Regions from separate parts of the Bacillus sp. N1(2025) genome, predicted to be linked through region 1. Evidence: predicted binding sites of a transcription regulator. Region 1 holds the regulator's gene; the other holds the start of a gene.

The links. The regulator NrdR, encoded in region 1, represses ribonucleotide reductase genes. The targets are predictions, from matches to a motif close to AACACNATATATNGTGTT.
Region 2: a site for NrdR is predicted at 1,908-1,925, ahead of nrdI (class Ib ribonucleoside-diphosphate reductase assembly flavoprotein NrdI). Genes of this name have one in related genera too.

What each region holds. Positions count from the first base shown of each region.
Region 1 covers NZ_JBLTJB010000001.1:172,442-181,895, reverse strand. Annotated here, with positions in the region: gene ytxC (putative sporulation protein YtxC) at 1-427, opposite strand, end outside; gene ACNFN4_RS00975 (TVP38/TMEM64 family protein) at 493-1,134, opposite strand; gene dnaI (primosomal protein DnaI) at 1,166-2,101, opposite strand; gene ACNFN4_RS00965 (replication initiation and membrane attachment family protein) at 2,126-3,535, opposite strand; gene nrdR (transcriptional regulator NrdR) at 3,647-4,105, opposite strand; gene speD (adenosylmethionine decarboxylase) at 4,354-4,734, opposite strand; gene ACNFN4_RS00950 (glyceraldehyde-3-phosphate dehydrogenase) at 4,973-5,995, opposite strand; gene ACNFN4_RS00945 (winged helix-turn-helix transcriptional regulator) at 6,203-6,589, opposite strand; gene ACNFN4_RS00940 (MFS transporter) at 6,773-7,972, shown strand; gene ACNFN4_RS00935 (aldo/keto reductase) at 8,031-8,873, shown strand; gene coaE (dephospho-CoA kinase) at 8,912-9,454, opposite strand, start outside.
Region 2 covers NZ_JBLTJB010000007.1:229,047-238,500, reverse strand. Annotated here, with positions in the region: gene nrdE (class 1b ribonucleoside-diphosphate reductase subunit alpha) at 1-1,520, opposite strand, end outside; gene nrdI (class Ib ribonucleoside-diphosphate reductase assembly flavoprotein NrdI) at 1,480-1,872, opposite strand; gene ACNFN4_RS16355 (hypothetical protein) at 2,132-2,347, opposite strand; gene ACNFN4_RS16350 (YmzC family protein) at 2,430-2,705, opposite strand; gene hfq (RNA chaperone Hfq) at 2,803-3,024, opposite strand; gene miaA (tRNA (adenosine(37)-N6)-dimethylallyltransferase MiaA) at 3,064-4,008, opposite strand; gene ACNFN4_RS16335 (YmaF family protein) at 4,107-4,511, opposite strand; gene ACNFN4_RS16330 (hypothetical protein) at 4,649-4,903, shown strand; gene erbA (SMR family multidrug efflux transporter EbrA) at 5,041-5,355, shown strand; gene erbB (SMR family multidrug efflux transporter EbrB) at 5,373-5,726, shown strand; gene ACNFN4_RS16315 (OsmC family protein) at 5,740-6,192, opposite strand; gene ACNFN4_RS16310 (poly-gamma-glutamate hydrolase family protein) at 6,252-6,959, opposite strand; gene ACNFN4_RS16305 (hypothetical protein) at 7,215-7,448, opposite strand; gene ACNFN4_RS16300 (S8 family peptidase) at 7,627-8,955, shown strand; gene ACNFN4_RS16295 (hypothetical protein) at 9,148-9,454, shown strand, end outside.

The DNA.
Region 1 (9,454 bases):
ACCTGCCGAGCCGGAACGTCTGAAACGAACGCACGGAAAAAACACCCGCATCAAGTGAAATCGTCCGGAGCGCATCTGAAATAAACTGTGTGCGCGGCTCTTTCTTCGGCTCGAACGGATGATCCTCAAGCTCTCCTTCCATAATGCTGTGTGCAAGCTGAAGGATTTGCTGCTGTTCATCCTGATCGGTGAAGCAGTATGCGTCCTCAATAAGCGAAAGCATATGCTCGTCTTCTTTGCATTCCAAAAAAAACCTGACAAGTATCGGCTCAATAAAGCGCTGAACGCAAAAAGCCGTTTCAGACCTTGCGATTCCGACTTTTTTTATGCCTTCACGGACAATAAAATGTCTCCGGTCGTCCGATTGCTGAATGAGATGTAAAAAAGCGGCGGTATCGTGGTCATCTTCAAAGATCACTTCAAGCATATTTGTCCCCCCTTACGGCATCTGTTACAAGTATATGGGGGATGTTTTTAAAATAGACGTAAAGGTTAGCTTTCACCGCCGAACAAATGGCGCACCTTCTTTTTAAATATAACGGGAAGCGATAAAAATACGATGTAAAGACACATCACGCCGAGTACGGTCAGCACATTGCCGGACATAAAGCTCGCGCCGAGCACATTCAGGACGATCGTCCCCGGAATAATGCCCGCTGCGGTCGCCAAAAAATACGTCATCGGCCTGACTTTCGATAGGCCCGCGGCATAGCTGATCACATCAAAGTTAACAGGCAGAATGCGCAGGATAAAAATATAAAAGAAGCCATTGGTTTTCATCTGCTTTTGAATGGCTTCCATTTTTCCATGACGGCTTTTCTCATTAAAGGCAAACAGCCCCGCCGCAAAAAAAGACGCGGCGGCAGCGCCCATTGAGCCCGCCAGCGTATACATGGTGCCGAAAAACGGCCCGAACGCCAATCCTCCGGCGACGGAAACGATTGATACGGGAAACAGCACAAAAGGCCTGACAATGGAAATTCCGATAAACACAAGCGGCGCAAAAACACCGAACGATAATACCCACAGCCGGATCTCCTTAGGCGACAGATTCAGATATTTGCGGTTTGCCCACAGTAAAAGGCCCGCTCCCGCCGCAGCCGCAGCCCAAGTGACAGCCTTCTTATTCCTCATTCCCTCAAATCCTTCCCATTGGACGCCGGCATCATGAACGGCGGCGGTTTTCCCCGTCAAGACGGACGGGCGAAGCCAAATATAAAATCCGCTCCATCAGTCTTGCCGCTTTTACTTCTTCCTTTTCTCCCCGCTGTGAATACGTAAAATGATGCTTCAGCTCGTCTGGTGAAAAATTAGACGAGAAGAAAGTGGGAAGCTGCTGGCTCATTCTGTGCTGAAGCACGGTGCCGATGACTTCATCCCTGACCCAGCTTGTCATTGACTCCGCTCCGATATCATCAAGCATCAGTACGGGCGTCGTTTTCACCATATTCAGTTTCGCCTCCAACGACTGATCCTGGAGAGAGTTTTTCAGCTCTCTGACAAATTCGGGAACATATACGATCATTGATGAATACTCTTTTTCCGCCAGCTCGTTGGCAATGGCGGCTAAAATAAATGTCTTTCCGATTCCGAATTTTCCGTACAGATACAGCCCTTTGCCTTTTCCCGTTTCATTATAGCTCTTCAGAAAATCCGTCACATGCTGGAAGATGCCGACTCTGCTCGGATCGGTAATGTCGATCTGCTGAAACGTCGCGCCGAGAAGATCCTGCTGGATATACATGCTCTTCATCAGGGACTTTTGCCTTTTCTGGCGGTCGAGCTTTCTCTTTTCCGGACATTCGTAATATTCAATATCAATGGAACGCCCGTTGATCACAAGCTTCGGATGATAGCCTTCAAGCAGGCTGTTCGTCCGGCTGTCTTTCGAACAGAAGGCGCACTGTTTGCTTTGCTGAACGAATTCGTACAGTTTATTTAACCCTCTGTCAATCATGCTTTGATTGATTACATCTTTCTGTTCCTTCAAAAAAGCCTGGACGTCTTCGTCGGCCATGACTTGCTGCTGCATTCGTTCCAGGCGTTTTTGAAAGTCAGGTCTTTTCGTCACGCCTTCTAAGGATCGGCTGATCGGTTCCATTCAATATCACCCCGCTTCTCTGTCTCAATAGGCAGAGTATTTTTTCAGTTTTTTCATTTCTTCCATCATTTTTTTCTTTTGTTCTTCAAGATCCTGCGCGGAAAGAGCCGGCTGTTCTTGTTTCTTCCCGGTTTCTTCTTCTTTCATCCAATCAGGGCGCTTTTCTTCCCGGACGGTTTTTTTGCCGCGCGCCGCGCCGTTTGTTTTGCCGTCCGCCCAATCAAGATATTGCCTGTGCTCTTCTATTGCGAGCTTCATTGCTTCCCGTACCGTTTTGACTTTCTTTCTGGCCCAGTGGGCGGCGATTTTTTGGATATAGTTTTTGGACAGCTTCATATCCGTTTTCAGCATGACATAATAAATCAGCACATTGGTGACGCCGGGCTCAAGCTTTTGTTCGAACATAATATCGGCGATAATCTGCAAGTCGGCTTTTGACGGCTCGGTCCCGTCGGCAATGTCCTGAAGAAGCTTTCTCGGTGATATGGTCTCAAGCTGTGCGATGAGTTCGCCGTTCAATGAATCGTCCTTTTCCGTCCGGTTTTCTCTCAAGGTGACAGGCTGTGTTTTATCAATCAGTTCCGGAAGCTTCCCGCTTCTTTCAATTTGATACCAGTCGCTGGCCGCTTTCCTCAGCGCTTCGGCCGTTATCGTATCCTGTTCATTAATTGCGGTCATGACGACGTGCTGCATGGAGATAGGATCTATTCCGTATAAATATGAAAGCTTTTTAATGCTCTCCCGCACGTCCTGCGTGATTGATTTGCGCGGTATCATCGTTTCTGACAGTCCCGCCATGAAAAGCTCAAAATCAAACACTTCCTCCGTCACCGTATAGGAAGGCGCTTGTCCGACAGACGCCGTCTCATAGTCCTCGGGGAGCTTCATCGCCTCTTCCATATCAGGCGTCATTTTCCATTCACTCGGCTGAAAAGAGGCAAAAGCGTGATTAAACGGACGGGTAATTTCCCTTGCGCCCACGCCGACGGAAGGGTGCGTGTAAAATTGTCTCAGCTGCTGGTATTTCGTTTTACCGACTCTGTTATAAAGAAAGACATTCAGCATGCCGTCTTCAAAAAAATCATTCGGTCTGAGCGGGGGCAGCAGCTCATAAATAAACATCCGCTCTTTTTGCTCGGACTCCCGGATATACACTTTCAGCAGCCCGATTCCTTCAAGCTTTCCCTGTTCATGATGAATCTTTTTTAAATTTGACTGCATCATGCCCATCAGCTGCCTGTGCGTGGATTCCGCTCCCCACAAGCGGTTCTGCTCAAGCTCCCCCCATAAGGTCATATAAAGGGAGAATGCAAAAGAACCGATCAGCGGCTGGTACAGATGTGTCAAAACCTGTCTGTCGACATCCTGAAGAAGCGAACGGCTTTTGACCGTATAAGGATCTACAGGCAATACGTCATTCCAATAGTCAGCCATGATTCTCAAACCTTCCGATATGTTTCTACTCTCATTTTACACCGTTTCTGCGATCTATCAAATGCCAATTTTGCTCATGAGAAAAGAGCCAGACACAATCTCTTAGCTCTCTCAGCGTTCTTTCTTTATTAAATCTTTCAATTCATCGATAAACACGTTTATATCCTTAAACTGCCGGTAGACGGAGGCAAAGCGGACATAAGACACCTCATCGATTTTCGCCAGACGGTCCATTACCATTTCTCCGACAAGTTCGCTTTTGACTTCAGATACACCTTGGTTTCTCAGCTCTTTTTCAATGTCAAAGCACATGTCTTCCAATGTTTTTAAAGGAACGGGCCTTTTTTCACAAGCTTTAATTAACCCGCGCAGCATTTTTTCACGGCTGAATTCTTCCCGGACGCCTTCTTTTTTCACGACGATCAGAGGCATCTCTTCAAACTTCTCAAATGTAGTGAAGCGGTAATGGCAGGCTTCGCATTCCCGCCTTCTGCGGATTGATTTCCCTTCGTCCGCAGGCCGTGAATCAAGTACGCGGGAACCGTTATGCTGGCATGAAGGACATTTCAAATTGGATCAGCTCCCATCTGTTTCGTTGCTGTAATGCGGTTCGCAAGCTTCCGGTAAATGCCCGCCAACGTTTCTAGGATGAGCCTATTTGTTGGGAGAGCCGATAGACCGGCCTTATCTTTTCTATTTTACAAAAAAAATGCTTAAAGAAAAAGCAATGCTGTTTTTTTACATTAGAAAAGGAGCATCAGCTTCAAAGCGCGTAATGGCTTTTTCAGCTTAGCTCCCTTGTGTTTGCGTTTTGAAAATTACAGTACTTTCACTTGTGCCTGTTTAATCTGTACAGGCCCCATTCCTCTCGGTATTTCAATGTTTTCTCTTGTATCTGCATGTAATGCGTCCGCAATGTAATCCGCAGCCACATTAGGATCCAGGTCTCCACAAGTATAAACATCAATGCTTGCATATCCGTGTTCAGGAAAACTGTGAATCGTTAAATGTGACTCAGAGATAATAACGACTCCGCTTACGCCTTGCGGTGCAAATTTGTGAAATGCGACCTCGCGCACCTCAGCTCCTGATTTCAAAGCAGCATTTACAAACGTTTTTTCAATAAAATCCATGTCATTGAGCTTATCAAAATCGCATCCCCACAGCTCGGAGATGACGTGACGCCCCATTGTTTCCATAATCATGGACCCCCCTTAACAAGAATTAAAAAAGTGAATTTCCGAGAACTGACCCGGCCATTTACCACGGGGGAAAGTTAGTCCGGAGAGGTCCTAACCCTTTAAGTAATTCCGAAGCAGTCACGAGCAAGAAGTTCACGAAAGATAGTATACTGTGTTTAAGTTTATTTTGCAAGGTGTGTTTTTTGCGAATATGCCGTTAAGGGTTTTTTTCTAACAAATGTCCATGATCTTTAGTCTACACAGCTGACGGGTGTTTCATTCGCGCGGCGACGTGACGGATAAGATCAACGACCCGGCAGGAATATCCCCATTCATTGTCATACCAGGCGAGCACCTTTACTTTTCGGTCTTCCATCACTATCGTTGTCAGTCCGTCAATGATCGCAGAGTGTGAATTCGTATTATAATCCGAAGAAACGAGCGGCTCATCCGAATAATCAAGAATTCCGTACATCGACGTTTTTGCGGCTCTTTGGAAAGCGGCGTTCACTTGCTCGGCCGACACATCTGTTTTCAGATCGCAGACAAGGTCCACTAATGACACATTCGGAACGGGAACACGCAAAGCGAGACCGTGAAGTTTTCCTTTCAAATGAGGCAGCACGAGCGACAGCGCTTTGGCGGCGCCTGTAGAAGTCGGAATGATGGATTCTCCGCACGCTCTCGCCCTCCGCAGATCTTTATGCGGATTGTCGATATTTTTTTGATCATTCGTGTAAGCGTGAACAGTCGTCATCAGGCCGCTTTCAATCCCGAATTCCTGATCAAGCACTTTGACGACCGGCGCAAGACAGTTTGTCGTGCAGGATGCATTTGAAATAATGACATGTTCATCGGGATTGAACTGCTCTTCATTTACTCCCATGACAATGGTAACGTCTTCATTTTTGCCCGGAGCCGTTAAAATAACTTTTTTCGCCCCTGCTTCAATATGGCTCATTGCTTTTTCTTTTGAATTAAATTTCCCCGTTGCCTCTACGACGATGTCTATTCCGCATTCTTTCCACGGAAGCTCTCTCGGGTCCCGGCGATTGAACAGCATAATATGTTTTCCGTTGACGATCAGACTGTCGTCGGAGGTCTCAACTTCTTGATCGTATTTGCCGTGAATTGTGTCATACTTTATCAAATGAGCAAGCGTTTCCGGGGGATAGCTTGCATTAATGGCTGTTATTTGAATTTGATCATCTTCCATTGCTTTTCTGAACACCATTCTTCCGATTCTTCCAAACCCGTTGATTGCTACTTTTACCTTCATGCTCAGGTCACCCCTTTTTAATATGCCACTCTAATTTACCTTTATTTATATATAGTATAACACATTAAAAGAAATCCGCCAGTACAACTTGATAAAAATCCACCCTTATACCGATCAATATGTTGTTCAATCGGTTTTTTTGCATATAAAATGATCTTTCTTCCATAAAAAAAGCAGGATCAGCGTCTCAGGCTGCCTGCTTTTTTCTTATATTTGTCCCGGTTCTTTAAATTTGTCATTTAAAATGCTGTCCTCTAAAACGGAAGACACCTCGCCGTACCGTTTAGCAATATGCATCGCGCCCCAGTCGCACAGCGCGTTTAAAATTCTTTCCAGACTGTGCCCGTATTCACTCAGCTCGTATTCCACTTTCGGCGGCACCTGATTGTACACGATCCGGTTGATGACGCCGTCAGCTTCCAGCTCCCGCAATTGCTGTGTCAGCATCTTCTGGGTGATGTCCGGCATAAGCCGCTTCAATTCGCTTGTCCGTTTTTTCCCGCGCATGAGGTGGCAGAGGATCACACACTTCCATTTTCCGCCGATCACTTCAAGCGCCGCCTCTACGGATATATTGTATTTTTTCTTCAGCAACGGTAATTCCTCCTCATCTATAGGAACTAAAAAGTGCCTATGGCACTTAAAAGTACGTTCTTTTCAATGACACTTCTATCGATCATAATGACATTTGCCGGCTGAAAAGGAATGTACTCTTATACTTATATCGTTTACCCGGCATCATTTCAACCATACATTATCGTTCAAGGAGGAAAACAGATGTCTTCACATCGCCAAAGCTATTTACCAGCGCTGCTGGCATTAGCCGTCAGCGCTTTTGCGATCGGCACAACCGAATTTATCAGCGTCGGGCTGCTGCCGCTTATATCTCAAGATCTGCATATACCTGTGACAACGGCGGGGCTTACCGTTTCCATGTATGCTCTGGGCGTGACATTCGGCGCGCCGGTTTTAACATCTCTCACATCCGGCATGTCACGGAAAACGCTGCTGCTCTGGGTGATGTTAATTTTTATCGCCGGAAATACACTCGCGGCAAGTGCGTCCTCAATCGGCGTCTTACTGGCGGCACGGGTTATTTCGGCGTTTTCCCACGGCATTTTCATGTCAATCGGGGCAACAATCGCCGCCAATATCGTGCCGGAGCATAAAAGAGCAAGCGCGATTTCCATTATGTTTACGGGGCTGACGGTGGCTACGGTGACCGGCGTTCCGTTCGGCACCTATCTCGGCCAGCAATTCGGATGGAGAATCGCATTTGCCGTCATTGTGGCGGTAGGAATCATCGCATTCCTCACAAACGCGCTTCTCGTTCCGTCGCATTTGCGCAAAGGGACGAAAACCGCATTTTCCGAGCAGGTCAAACTCGTCACAAACGGGCGGTTATTGCTTTTATTTATTATTACGGCGTTAGGCTACGGCGGAACGTTTGTCGTGTTTACGTATTTATCTCCGCTTCTTCAGGAGGTAACCGGTTTTCAGAAAGAAACCGTCGCGGCCATCCTGCTCATTTACGGAATTGCGATTGCCATCGGAAACATGATTGGCGGCCGTTTATCAAACCGAAATCCGCTGAAAGCCTTGTTTTATATGTTCATTGTCCAGGCTGCTGTGCTGTTTGTTCTGACTTTTACCGCGCCGTTTAAAACAGCCGGGCTGATCACCATTATTTTCATGGGGCTGTTGGCGTTTATGAATGTGCCGGGGCTTCAGGTATATGTCGTGATGCTGAGTGAACGTTTTGCGCCAAGCGCCGTTGATACAGCATCAGCCTTAAATATCGCGGCATTCAATGCCGGAATCGCGATCGGCTCGTTTGCCGGCGGAATCATTACAGACTCAATCGGAATCATTCATACCGCTTGGATCGGGGCGCTGATGGTGCTCAGCGCGGTCGTATTAACCGGATGGAGCAGGAAGCTTGAAAAGCGGGATCGCACTGCCCTTGAAAGGAGGTGAGTTTTTCTTCAGCGCATTTTGATTGTTTCAACAGACAACTAATAGGAGGAATATATACATGACAACACATTTACAAGCAAAATCAACATTGCATAACGGAGTAGAGATGCCTTGGTTCGGCATCGGAGTTTTCAAAGTAGAGGAAGGCGCGGAACTCGTCAACGCGGTGAAAACGGCATTGGTGCACGGCTATCGCAGCGTTGATACCGCCGCGATTTACGGAAATGAAGAAGGTGTCGGCGAAGGCATCCGCCAAGGGCTGCAAGAAGCGGGATTAAAACGTGAAGACATTTTTGTCACGTCAAAAGTATGGAATGCCGATTTAGGATATGAAGAAACGTTAAAAGCGTTTGACACAAGCTTAGAAAAACTCGGTTTAGATTATTTGGATTTATATTTGATCCATTGGCCTGTCGAAGGAAAGTACATCGATGCGTGGCGGGCGCTCGAAACCCTTTACCGGGATGGACGCATTAAGGCGATCGGGGTCAGCAATTTCCAAATTCACCATCTGAAACATCTCATGAAAGAAACGGAAATCAAGCCGATGATCAACCAGGTGGAGTACCACCCGCGTCTGACACAGAAAGAACTGCTTGCTTTCTGTACTGAACAAGGCATTCAGCTAGAAGCGTGGTCGCCATTGATGCAAGGGCAGCTGCTTGATCACCCCGTCTTACAAGAGATCGCAAAGAAGTACGGCAAATCAGCCGCTCAAGTGATTTTGCGCTGGGATTTGCAAAACGGTGTTATCACCATTCCGAAATCAACTAAAAAACACCGTATTGAAGAAAATGCAAATGTCTTTGATTTCGAACTGTCAGCTGACGATATGAAGCGGATTGATGATCTGAACGAAAATCTCCGTGTCGGTCCTGACCCTGACAATTTTGATTTTTAACCAGAAAAACACCGTTCGGCTTTCCGAACGGTGTTTGTTTATGCCCAGCCGCTCAATACTTCCTCAAGCTGGTGCTTTGTATGTTCAAGACTGCCGCTGTTATCAATGACGGCGTCAGCTTTTTTTGTTTTGTCCGCTAAAGGCATTTGCGACGTTATCCGGCTCATCGCTTCTTCTTCTGTAAGGGAATTCCGCTCCATCAGCCGTTTGAGCTGAATGTCTGCCGGTACGGTGACGACGAGCACCTTGCCGACAAGATAATCAAGCCCGCTTTCATACAAAAGCGGTATATCCAAAACGACGAACTGCTCTTTTCGTGCAACGGCTTCATCCCGCTGTTTCAGCATTTCCGCACGCACCGCCGGATGAACGATCTGATTCAGCTTCAGACGCTTCTGTTCGTCAGTAAAAACGATAGAACCGAGTTTTTTTCTGTCAATACCGCCATTTTCCAGCAGGATGTCTTTTCCGAATGCCTCCACAATTTGTCCGTAAGCCGGCATCCCTTTGTCCACCGCCTGTTTTGCGATGACATCCGCATCAATGACTGTTATTTTTTTGTCGATCAGCATACGCGCTAC
Region 2 (9,454 bases), on a different contig from region 1:
GCAAGCTCAGCTGAACGCTGGATGGAATAAAAGTTCACCATCATAAAGAACGTATTCGCGAAATCTCTTGCTTCCGGGCTTTCATACGCGATGCCGTTTTGGGCCAGGTAGCCGTGAAGGTTCATGGCGCCTAAACCGATTGACTTCATCGCTTTGTTCGCGCGTCTGACTGCCGGCGCGTTGCGGATATCCGTCGTCTCAGATACATGAGTCAGGGAATCCGTCGCGAGTTTCACCGTGCGCTCAATCGATTTATGTTTCATGACATTCAAAATATTTAATGAACCAAGGTTGCAGGAAATGTCCAAGCCGATTTCGTCTTCCTCGTCATAATCTGTGTAAGCCGAAACCTGTGACGCCTGAAGCACTTCAGAGCAAAGGTTCGAGAATTTCACTTTTGATACGTGGTTATTCGCGTGCTCTTTGTTTACGTTATCTTGGAACATAATGTACGGATAACCTGACTCAGAACGGAGAACGGCAAGCTTTTCAAGCAGTTTGCGCGCATTCACTTTTTCTTTTTTGACACGCGGGTTGTCGACAAGCTCTTCATACATCGCCGTCATGTCCATTTCGTCCATATGCTGGCCGTATTCTTTATAAATCGTATGCGGATAGAATACATAAGCCGCTTTATCCTCACGTGCAAGCTCAACGAACTTATCCGGAATGACGACACCGATAGAAAGCGTTTTGACGCGCACATCTTCATCCGCAGAAATCTTTTTCGTATCAAGAAAATCATTGATATCGCGGTGGAAAATATTTAAATACGCCGCGCCTGAGCCTTGTCTTTGGCCCATTTGGTCAGCGTAACGGAACGCATTATCAAGAAGCTTCATGACGCCTACAACACCTTTTGTGGCGTTTTCAACATCTTTAATCGCTTCGCCTTTCGCGCGAAGTTTGGACAGATTAAGAGAAACCCCGCCGCCCAATTTAGACAGCTGCATGGAAATATCGATCGCCCGTGAAATATCGTTTAAGGAATCATTGACTTCGAGCAAGAAGCAGCTCACCAGTTCTCCGCGGCGTTTTCTGCCGGCATTCAAAAATGTCGGTGTACTCGGCTGATATTCCTGGTTGATCATCAGGTTTACATATTCTTTTGCTTTCTCAGTGTCGCCGTTTGCGAAGAACAGCGCGACGATTGAGATTCGGTCCTCATAACGCTCGAGAATTCTTTTCTTGTCATTCGTTTTCAAAGCATAGTCATTATAAAATTTAAACGCACTCATGAAGGAAGGAAAACGAAACTTCTTTGCGTAAGCTGTTTTAAACACTTCTTTAATGTCTTCAAAAGAGTAAAGGCTTAAGAATTCCTCTTCGTAGTATTGGTTTTCAATCAAATAATCCAGCTTCTCTTTTAAATCGTGAAAGTAAACTGTGTTTTGATTGATATAGTCAACAAAATAGCTATGTACAGCCTCTTTATCTTTATCAAACTGGAATTTTCCATCTTGTTGGATCATGATTTCGTTATTTAACTGGATCCATTTTGGCACTTGATTTTGTGACAAGTCTTTCTACCTCCTGAGTAAACAATTCAACGTCTTTAGATGTGCCGCTGAGTTCAAATTTGTGCAAGATCGGCACCTGATATTGTCTTGAAATGGTATCGGCGCTTTTTGCAAAGTTATCGCCCCATACTTTGTTGCCGCTCGCAGCGACTCCTAATAAGAGATGGGCGTATTTTTCGAGAAATGATTGTGTTGATGCCGGTACCTGGCCGAAGTTTGTCGTGTAGGTGACCAAAACAAACGGAGTGTCCACGTGGTCCGTTTCGTCCACCTTGCGGATCAGCTGAAAGTCTGTTTTATTCACAAAACGCTGAACATTCCCTGTCTTTGAATCAAATATGATTTGAACCATCCTTATCACGACCTATCAAAAATAATGAATCTCTTAACACTATATATAGTATACTAACCTCTCAGAAAAACACAACATATTGAGATCGATTTATAAAAAATTCATATTTTTGAAAGAGCGGACTTTGGCTCTGGCCCGATTAACGCCCAAAAAAGAGAGCAGAACGAGAATCATCTCTCATCCTACTCAAGGTGTCATGTGTAAGCCGATGTCTATCATAACATGAAAAAAAACTGCTTAGTAGTCTAGACTTTTATTCTTATTTTTTGTAAGAATCACATTTTTTTTCGCTTTCAACGGTTTCTTCAATCTCCACATCAGCACCGATTTCTTTCAGCACGGCTTTCAGAGCGCTTGTGATGGAAGCCTCTCTGATCAGTTCTTTGCCGTCAACGATGATGCTGGTTCCATATTCATAGCAGGAATCATCTTCACAAGTTTCTTCCCAATGGTTGATTATCACCTTGTGTTTCAATCGTCTCACCCTCTGCATGATCAATGTCAGTACTTAGTGTAGCTTGTGCGGCCCGCTTTGTAAATTCGAACGCTTGTGAAATTTATTCAAGCTCATCCAGCGCCGTTTCTTTTTTCAGTTCGATTTTATTCGTTTTTTCATCATAGCGGTATATTTTTAAGTAACCGTCCTCAACGATGCCGAAACGATTATGTTCCAGCTGCACCATGCCTTCTGTCTGCGGTTCGGTATCCGCCAAGCCGCCGTCATCATCCGTCACCACCGTCTCATGATTGCTGCAAGCTCCAAACAGCAAAAAAACAGCGATCCAAACGAGCGTAATCCTGATTCTTCTCAGTTCATTTTCACTTTCGAACACGATTTTCCGAACCCCCCTTTTATGTTTCCGATATACAGCCTGCAATATACAGATGCGCATAGAAAAAGACCATTGTTCATGGTCTTTTTCAAAAAGTCTATTCAAGCTCAAGCTGGACGTTTTTTTGCGGGGCGAACGTGGAGATGGCATGTTTATAAATAAGCTGCTGCTTCCCCTCCGTTTCGAGCAAAACGGTAAAGTTGTCAAAGCCTTTTACCTGGCCGCGAAGCTGGAAGCCGTTGAGTAAAAACACCGTGACGAACGTATTGTCTTTTCGGATTTGATTCAAAAACTGATCTTGAATATTAATCGGTTTCATGTTTCGTCCTCCTTGGTTCTCAATACAATACTGTTTCGATTAAATTTCCAGTTTTCCTGCTATGCACTCGAAAATTTCCTTTTTTTTCTGCTCAATATCAACAGGCGGCGTCATATCTGTCCATGAAACGGGCATTTTATTGCGAAACCAGGTCAGCTGGCGTTTCGCATATCGCCTAGAATTTTGTTTTAATTGCCCCACAGCCTGAGGGAACGGCACTTTTCCATCAAGATATTCATACAGCTCTTTATAGCCGATCGCCTGAATCGATTGGCTGTCCCGGATATTCATATCATACAGCCGCTTTACTTCGTCAAGAAGGCCGGTTTCCAGCATCAGGTCAACGCGCTCGTTAATCCGGCCGTACAGCACTTCTCTGTCCATTGTAAGACCGATAAGAATCGCATTGTAAAGCAGCTCCCGTTTTTGGGTTTTAAGATGCTCTGACATTGTTTTTCCCGATACATGCAGGATTTCGAGCGCGCGGATGACTCTTCGCGTATTGTTTTGATGAATGGCTGCCGCCGCTTCCGGGTCGGCTGCCGCAAGCTTGGCATGAAGCGCTTCCGCCCCTTCTTCAGCTGCCAGTTTCTCCATGTGCTCCCGGAATACAGGGTCGCCGGAGTTTTCCGTGAACGTATAGTCATACAGCACGGACTGAATGTACAGACCCGTCCCCCCGACAATCATCGGCAGCTTTCCTCTATCGGCAATCTCGGTGATTTTTCCTCTCACCATTTTTTGATAATCCGCCGTTGAAAAAGTGTCGGACGGCTCCAAAATATCAATCAGGTGATGCGGCACGCCTTCTGTCTCTTCTTCGGTGACTTTGGCCGTTCCGATGTCCATCCCTTTATATACCTGCATGGAATCTCCGCTGATGATTTCCGCATTCAGCATTTTCGCGAGTCCGATGCTTAGTTTTGTTTTTCCGACTGCCGTCGGTCCGACGAGTATGACGACAGGCTGTTTTTTATTTTTCAATATGTATCACTCTCTTTTATAAATCTCCCCCTAATTATAGCATTCATTTCTTCAGGCACCTATCCATTTTGCCCTTTTTCCTGAGCGCTAAACGTCCACTACCACCCGATCGGCTCGTTTCCGACAACCTCTCTCGTTTTTCCTTTGAGTGTATGGCGGTGCGTTTTCCGCCCTTCCTCCCGCGGATCGTAAACGACGCCGCCGTGCTGGATCTGAATCGGCTCATTGTAGGCGGCAAAGGTGGTCTCTGAAAGCTCATGGTAATGTGTTCCGTCAACCCTCGGGATGGCAGGGCCGGAAATGCCGTAATACCTATGAAAATGGCCGTTTTCAAACGAGGTGATGCCCGTATAGAAATGTGTATGCTCATCTGTATTGCTGCCGTTCTCCGGCTGCGAAAAGCCTTCAATCAAATGGTAATGCCCCTGCACAACATCCGTAACCGCCCGGTATGCGTGTGTGTGCGGAGGTTTTTTTGACCAATCGGACTGATACAGACCCACAAAAGCTCACTCCTTTATTTTTTTGATAAACGCCCAATCAAAAATTGGTGGGCTGAATACTCTGTTATCATCTCAAATTTATTCTTGGAGGTACCTTAATTATGAATGAAGAATACACATACGCAGTAGATAGTGATATGAGACCGTTTGGGCGGCCTGGATTTGGGTTCGGCCGGCCGGGCTTCGGATTCGGACGGCCCGGATTCGGATTTGGATTCGGACGGCCTGGTTTTGGATTTGGCCGGCCTTGGTTTGGTTATGGATTCGGACGGCCGTTTGGTTTTTACGGCGGACCGTTTTTCGGAGGGCTTGTCGGGGGGCTTGTCGGAAGCGCTTTATTCAATCCGTACTTGTACGGGGGTTACGGCTACGGCTATCCGTATTTCTATTGACGAATCAAAAAGGCTCCTCCCCGGGGGCCTTTTTGTATAGGTCTAATGTCTTGACTTGGCGGGCAAAGTTCGGATATTATTTTACTTTACTGCCTTAAACAAAAGGCATAAGGATTATGATGAGAGGGGGATTTGATATGATTCTGGGTTATATCTTCCTCACAATTGCTATTTTATCAGAGTCAATCGGCGCGGCCATGCTGAAAGTCTCCCGCGGATTTACGCGGTTTTTGCCGAGCGCGCTTGTAGTGGCAGGCTATTCATTGGCCTTTTATATGCTTTCACTGACACTGAATCTCATTCCGCTCAGCTTATCCTATGCAACATGGAGCGGAGCCGGAACGGTGCTCGCATCCATTATCGGAGCGAAATGGTTTCATGAAAAACTGGACAAGCAGGCCGTCATCGGACTCTTTTTCTTATTGGCCGGTGTCATTTTGATGAATTGGTAGAAAGGAGAGGCATGCTGATGAAAGGATTACTCTGCCTGGCATTAGCCATTGTATCAGAAGTGTTCGGGAGCACGATGCTGAAGCTGTCGGACGGTTTTACGCACCTGTGGCCCGCTCTCGGCGTCATTGCCGGAATCGGAGCCTCTTTTATGTTTTTGAGCTTCTCATTGAAAAGCCTTGATTTATCCGCCGCATACGCGACATGGTCAGGTGTCGGCACCGCTTTAACGGCAATTGTCGGCTTTTTTGTTTTTAAGGAGGCCATGACAGTCAAAATGATGATCGGGCTTGTTTTGGTCATCACGGGCGTCATCCTGCTGAACCGTTCCAAGTCTCAAAAAGCTAAAAAAAATCAAACGGCCCGGAGCTGACCGTTTGAACTCGTCAAGCGCGGGCAGCTTTTACTTCAACCTCAAGCTCCATCTCCACGTTTCCTTGGACCGCTCGTGAAATCATACATGAGGACTCCGCTTTTTGCGCTAACTTCCTGGCGAGCGTAAAATCCGTTTCGGCTGCATCCGGCTTTAATAATATAAACGGGCGGTGAATGATTTTCTGGTACGTGAACACACCATTCGTGACGTCTACAATTCCTTCAGATTCCATATGTAGATCTTCTTTATCCAGGCCGCTTCTTTCCATCATCGCCGCAAGCGTTATAATATAACAGGTCGCGGCCGCTCCAAGCAGCATTTCATCAGGATTTGTGCCTTCTCCGGGTCCGTCCATTTCCTTAGGAATGGACACAGCCGTTTCCAGCCGGCCGCTTTTAATATCGCCGACGTCATTCCGATTTCCGGGCCAATTTGCTTTTAAATAGAAGTGATGTTTTGCCAAGGGACAAACCTCCTTTTTTTCAGTTTACTCATCTTTCACTGGTTTGTCTTTTTTTAAGCTCACGAATACTCTTGATTGATCACTCTTTTTATCGTACGGACAAACCGGTAAAATTCCTCCGTTTTTGTGAATTCCCTTTCGCGGTAATCAAAATTATCAAAAAACGCTTCCCGCTGTTTTCTGCTGATCTCAAGCTGTATGCTCAGCCCGGTTTGCGCCTGGTTATTGATATTTTCGGTGTCAACCCCGGCCAGACCGGTTTTTGAGGTTGCCAATTCTGCAGAAAATCCGTTTCGTTCGAGAGCTCTCACCAATTTTTTCGCCCGCTTCCGGTCGCTTCCTCCGACAAGAGTATTTTTCTCGTCGCCTTTATAACCGTGAACTGCGATAACATAATGGTGCTGCTTAATGCTTTCGACTGCTGAAGGCTCATCGAACTTGGTGCTCGTAATATGAAGAGTCTGGTTATCATGCGCTTTTAATCCCTCAAACAGGTAGGTTGAATAATCATCCCTGAAAGAGCGGACGATCTCGCTCACCCCGCCCTCAATTCTCCCTCCGTGCGGCGACATGATCAATACGGGGCTCCCCTTTCGCTTATTGTACGATATATGATAATCATCGGGGTCTTCGTGTTCAGCCAGATCTTTAAAATCTGTGTATGTATCAGAAGAATTCGAGGGATCAGGGTCTGACGCATAATGAGCACATCTTATTAGTAAGACCATTGCTACGATAATGATGACATTAAGTAAAATTCTTTTCATCAGCTCTCCTTCTTTGCTCCTTTCTGAAAAATGACATGTTCATTATATGGATTTTTGTCAATAGGTCTTATCTTAACATTCTATTAACATTATCATCAGTGAAAAACTTCCCGGTTTCGAAAAATCAATGGATTGTCACGGTTCAAGCGCTCAAATGCCGGGCATCAGTGAAAAAAGGTTGAGAGAGGGCAAAAAAAAAGGGAGGAACGCCCGAATTTTCAGGGGCGGGAGATTCACGGCCGGAAACGGACGGCATCAAGAATACGCTTTTAAAAATGAATATCCGCCTCCCGAAGCAAATGCGCAGGACAGAATGGAGCCCGTCAAAAAAGTTCTCATCTGCCTTTTTGTACAGCAAAATGCCGTTACAGCCCGCTCATCCCCTTTTTTTATAATAATGGTCCGTTTTGAAATGGAGCCGTCTTTTTTCATATATATAATATCAATCGGAAGCTGTTTTTCCAAGGAATGTCTCAATATTATGTTCATGTATATACCTCCTTCCGCCGGCTTCATTATAACCAAACAAACGTTCCGTTTCAACTCGATTTCTTCTCCTGAAAAAGCCGCAAGTAACCAGCTCTCCTGAAGGACAAACAAACTGACCGAACATACGGCCTGTTCATATGGTATAGAGAGAATCGCCAGAATGGGAGGAAAAGTATATATGTTTGGTTACTCAATGGTACAAATGGTGCGGTCAAATGCTCATAAGCTGGACTGGCCGCTCAGAGAAAACGTATTACAGTTATATAAACCTTTCAAATGGACACCTTGCTTTTTGCACAAGTTTTTCGAAAAAAAGGTAAAAAACAGAAAGAAAATGTCAGTCATCATTGAATTTGAAGAGGGCTGTCATGAATCCGGTTTTCACAGCACAGGACAGGTCTTATCAAAAGAAAAACGCTGCACCATAAAAAAGCAGTTTCAAACAATCAATTGCTGCAGCGCCGAAGTCACTCCGTCCGCCCTTCACATGCTTCTTTCGCAATGCCGGGATATCCGTAAAATCTATTTAAACCGTGAAGTAAAAGCGCTCCTTGATACGGCAGCTGAATCGTCTCATGCAAAAGAAGTGACCCGTAACGGCACCGTATTAACAGGAAAAGGCGTAACCGTCGCCGTTATTGATACCGGAATCTATCAGCATCCCGATTTAGAAGGCAGAGTTATCGGATTTGCGGACTTCGTCAACCAAAAGACAGAACCGTATGACGACAACGGGCACGGCACCCATTGCGCCGGTGATATTGCAAGCAGCGGCGCTTCATCTTCCGGTAAATATCAGGGGCCGGCGCCGGAAGCCGATCTGATCGGAGTCAAAGTTTTAAACAAATCAGGATCAGGAACCTTGGCTGATATCATTGAAGGTGTGGAATGGTGCATACAATATAATAAAGAACACACAAAGAATCCGATCAGAATCATCAGCATGTCACTGGGCGGAGATGCGCTCAAATATGATAAAGAAACGGACGATCCGCTCGTCAAGGCCGTTGAAGAGGCATGGAATGAAGGAATCGTCGTCTGCGTCGCCGCGGGCAACTCCGGTCCGGAAGCTCAAACGATTTCAAGCCCCGGTGTCAGCGAGAAGGTCATCACGGTAGGCGCCTATGATGACAATAATACGGCCGGCAATGAGGACGATACGGTCGCTTCATTCTCAAGCCGCGGCCCGACGGTGTACGGAAAAGAGAAGCCTGACATTCTTGCGCCCGGGGTCGATATCGTATCTCTCCGTTCTCCGCGTTCATATCTTGACAAATTACAGAAATCAAACCGGGTAGGCTCCTTGTATTTCAGTCTGTCGGGCACGTCCATGGCCACTCCGATTTGTGCTGGCATTGCCGCCTTAATCCTTCAGCAGAACCCGCAGCTTTCGCCTGACGAAGTGAAAACACTGATCAAACAAAGTCCGGATCAATGGACAAATGAAGATCCGAACATTTACGGAGCGGGCGCAGTAAACGCTGAAAACGCCGTGCCGAAAGAGTAACCTTTTTATCATGAGAACGGGGTCGTCTAAACCTGCAGATGACTCCGTTTTTCAGGTGAACAGATGAAACATTTATAATGAAGGAACTCGGAATGCTTCAGAACCGGCTGTCAGAAAAAAAGATCAATGCAAGGCAGTGTATTTCTAAAAAAATAGGGAATAAGTATGGTGTAGATAAAAGGAGGAATCACAATGGCACTTACAAACACCGAATTGTCTGAATGGCTGCAAAAACAGATCGGACAAACGCTTGATATCAGAAAAGGAGAGCTGACAGACAGCCGAAACGAGATTTCTGACATGGACCAGATCATGCTTCACCTTGATGATGTTCTCGTCCGCCGGACAAACCATCCCGATGACTATGTAGCGGACGAAGAGCTCGTCTTAAAAGGGCACGGCACAACCTATACGGAGGAAGGAAATGTCCCGCTTCCTCAAGATGCGTATGAAATCCCTCTGCTCGGCGATATTACCATCCAAAAGGAGCAAGACGGAT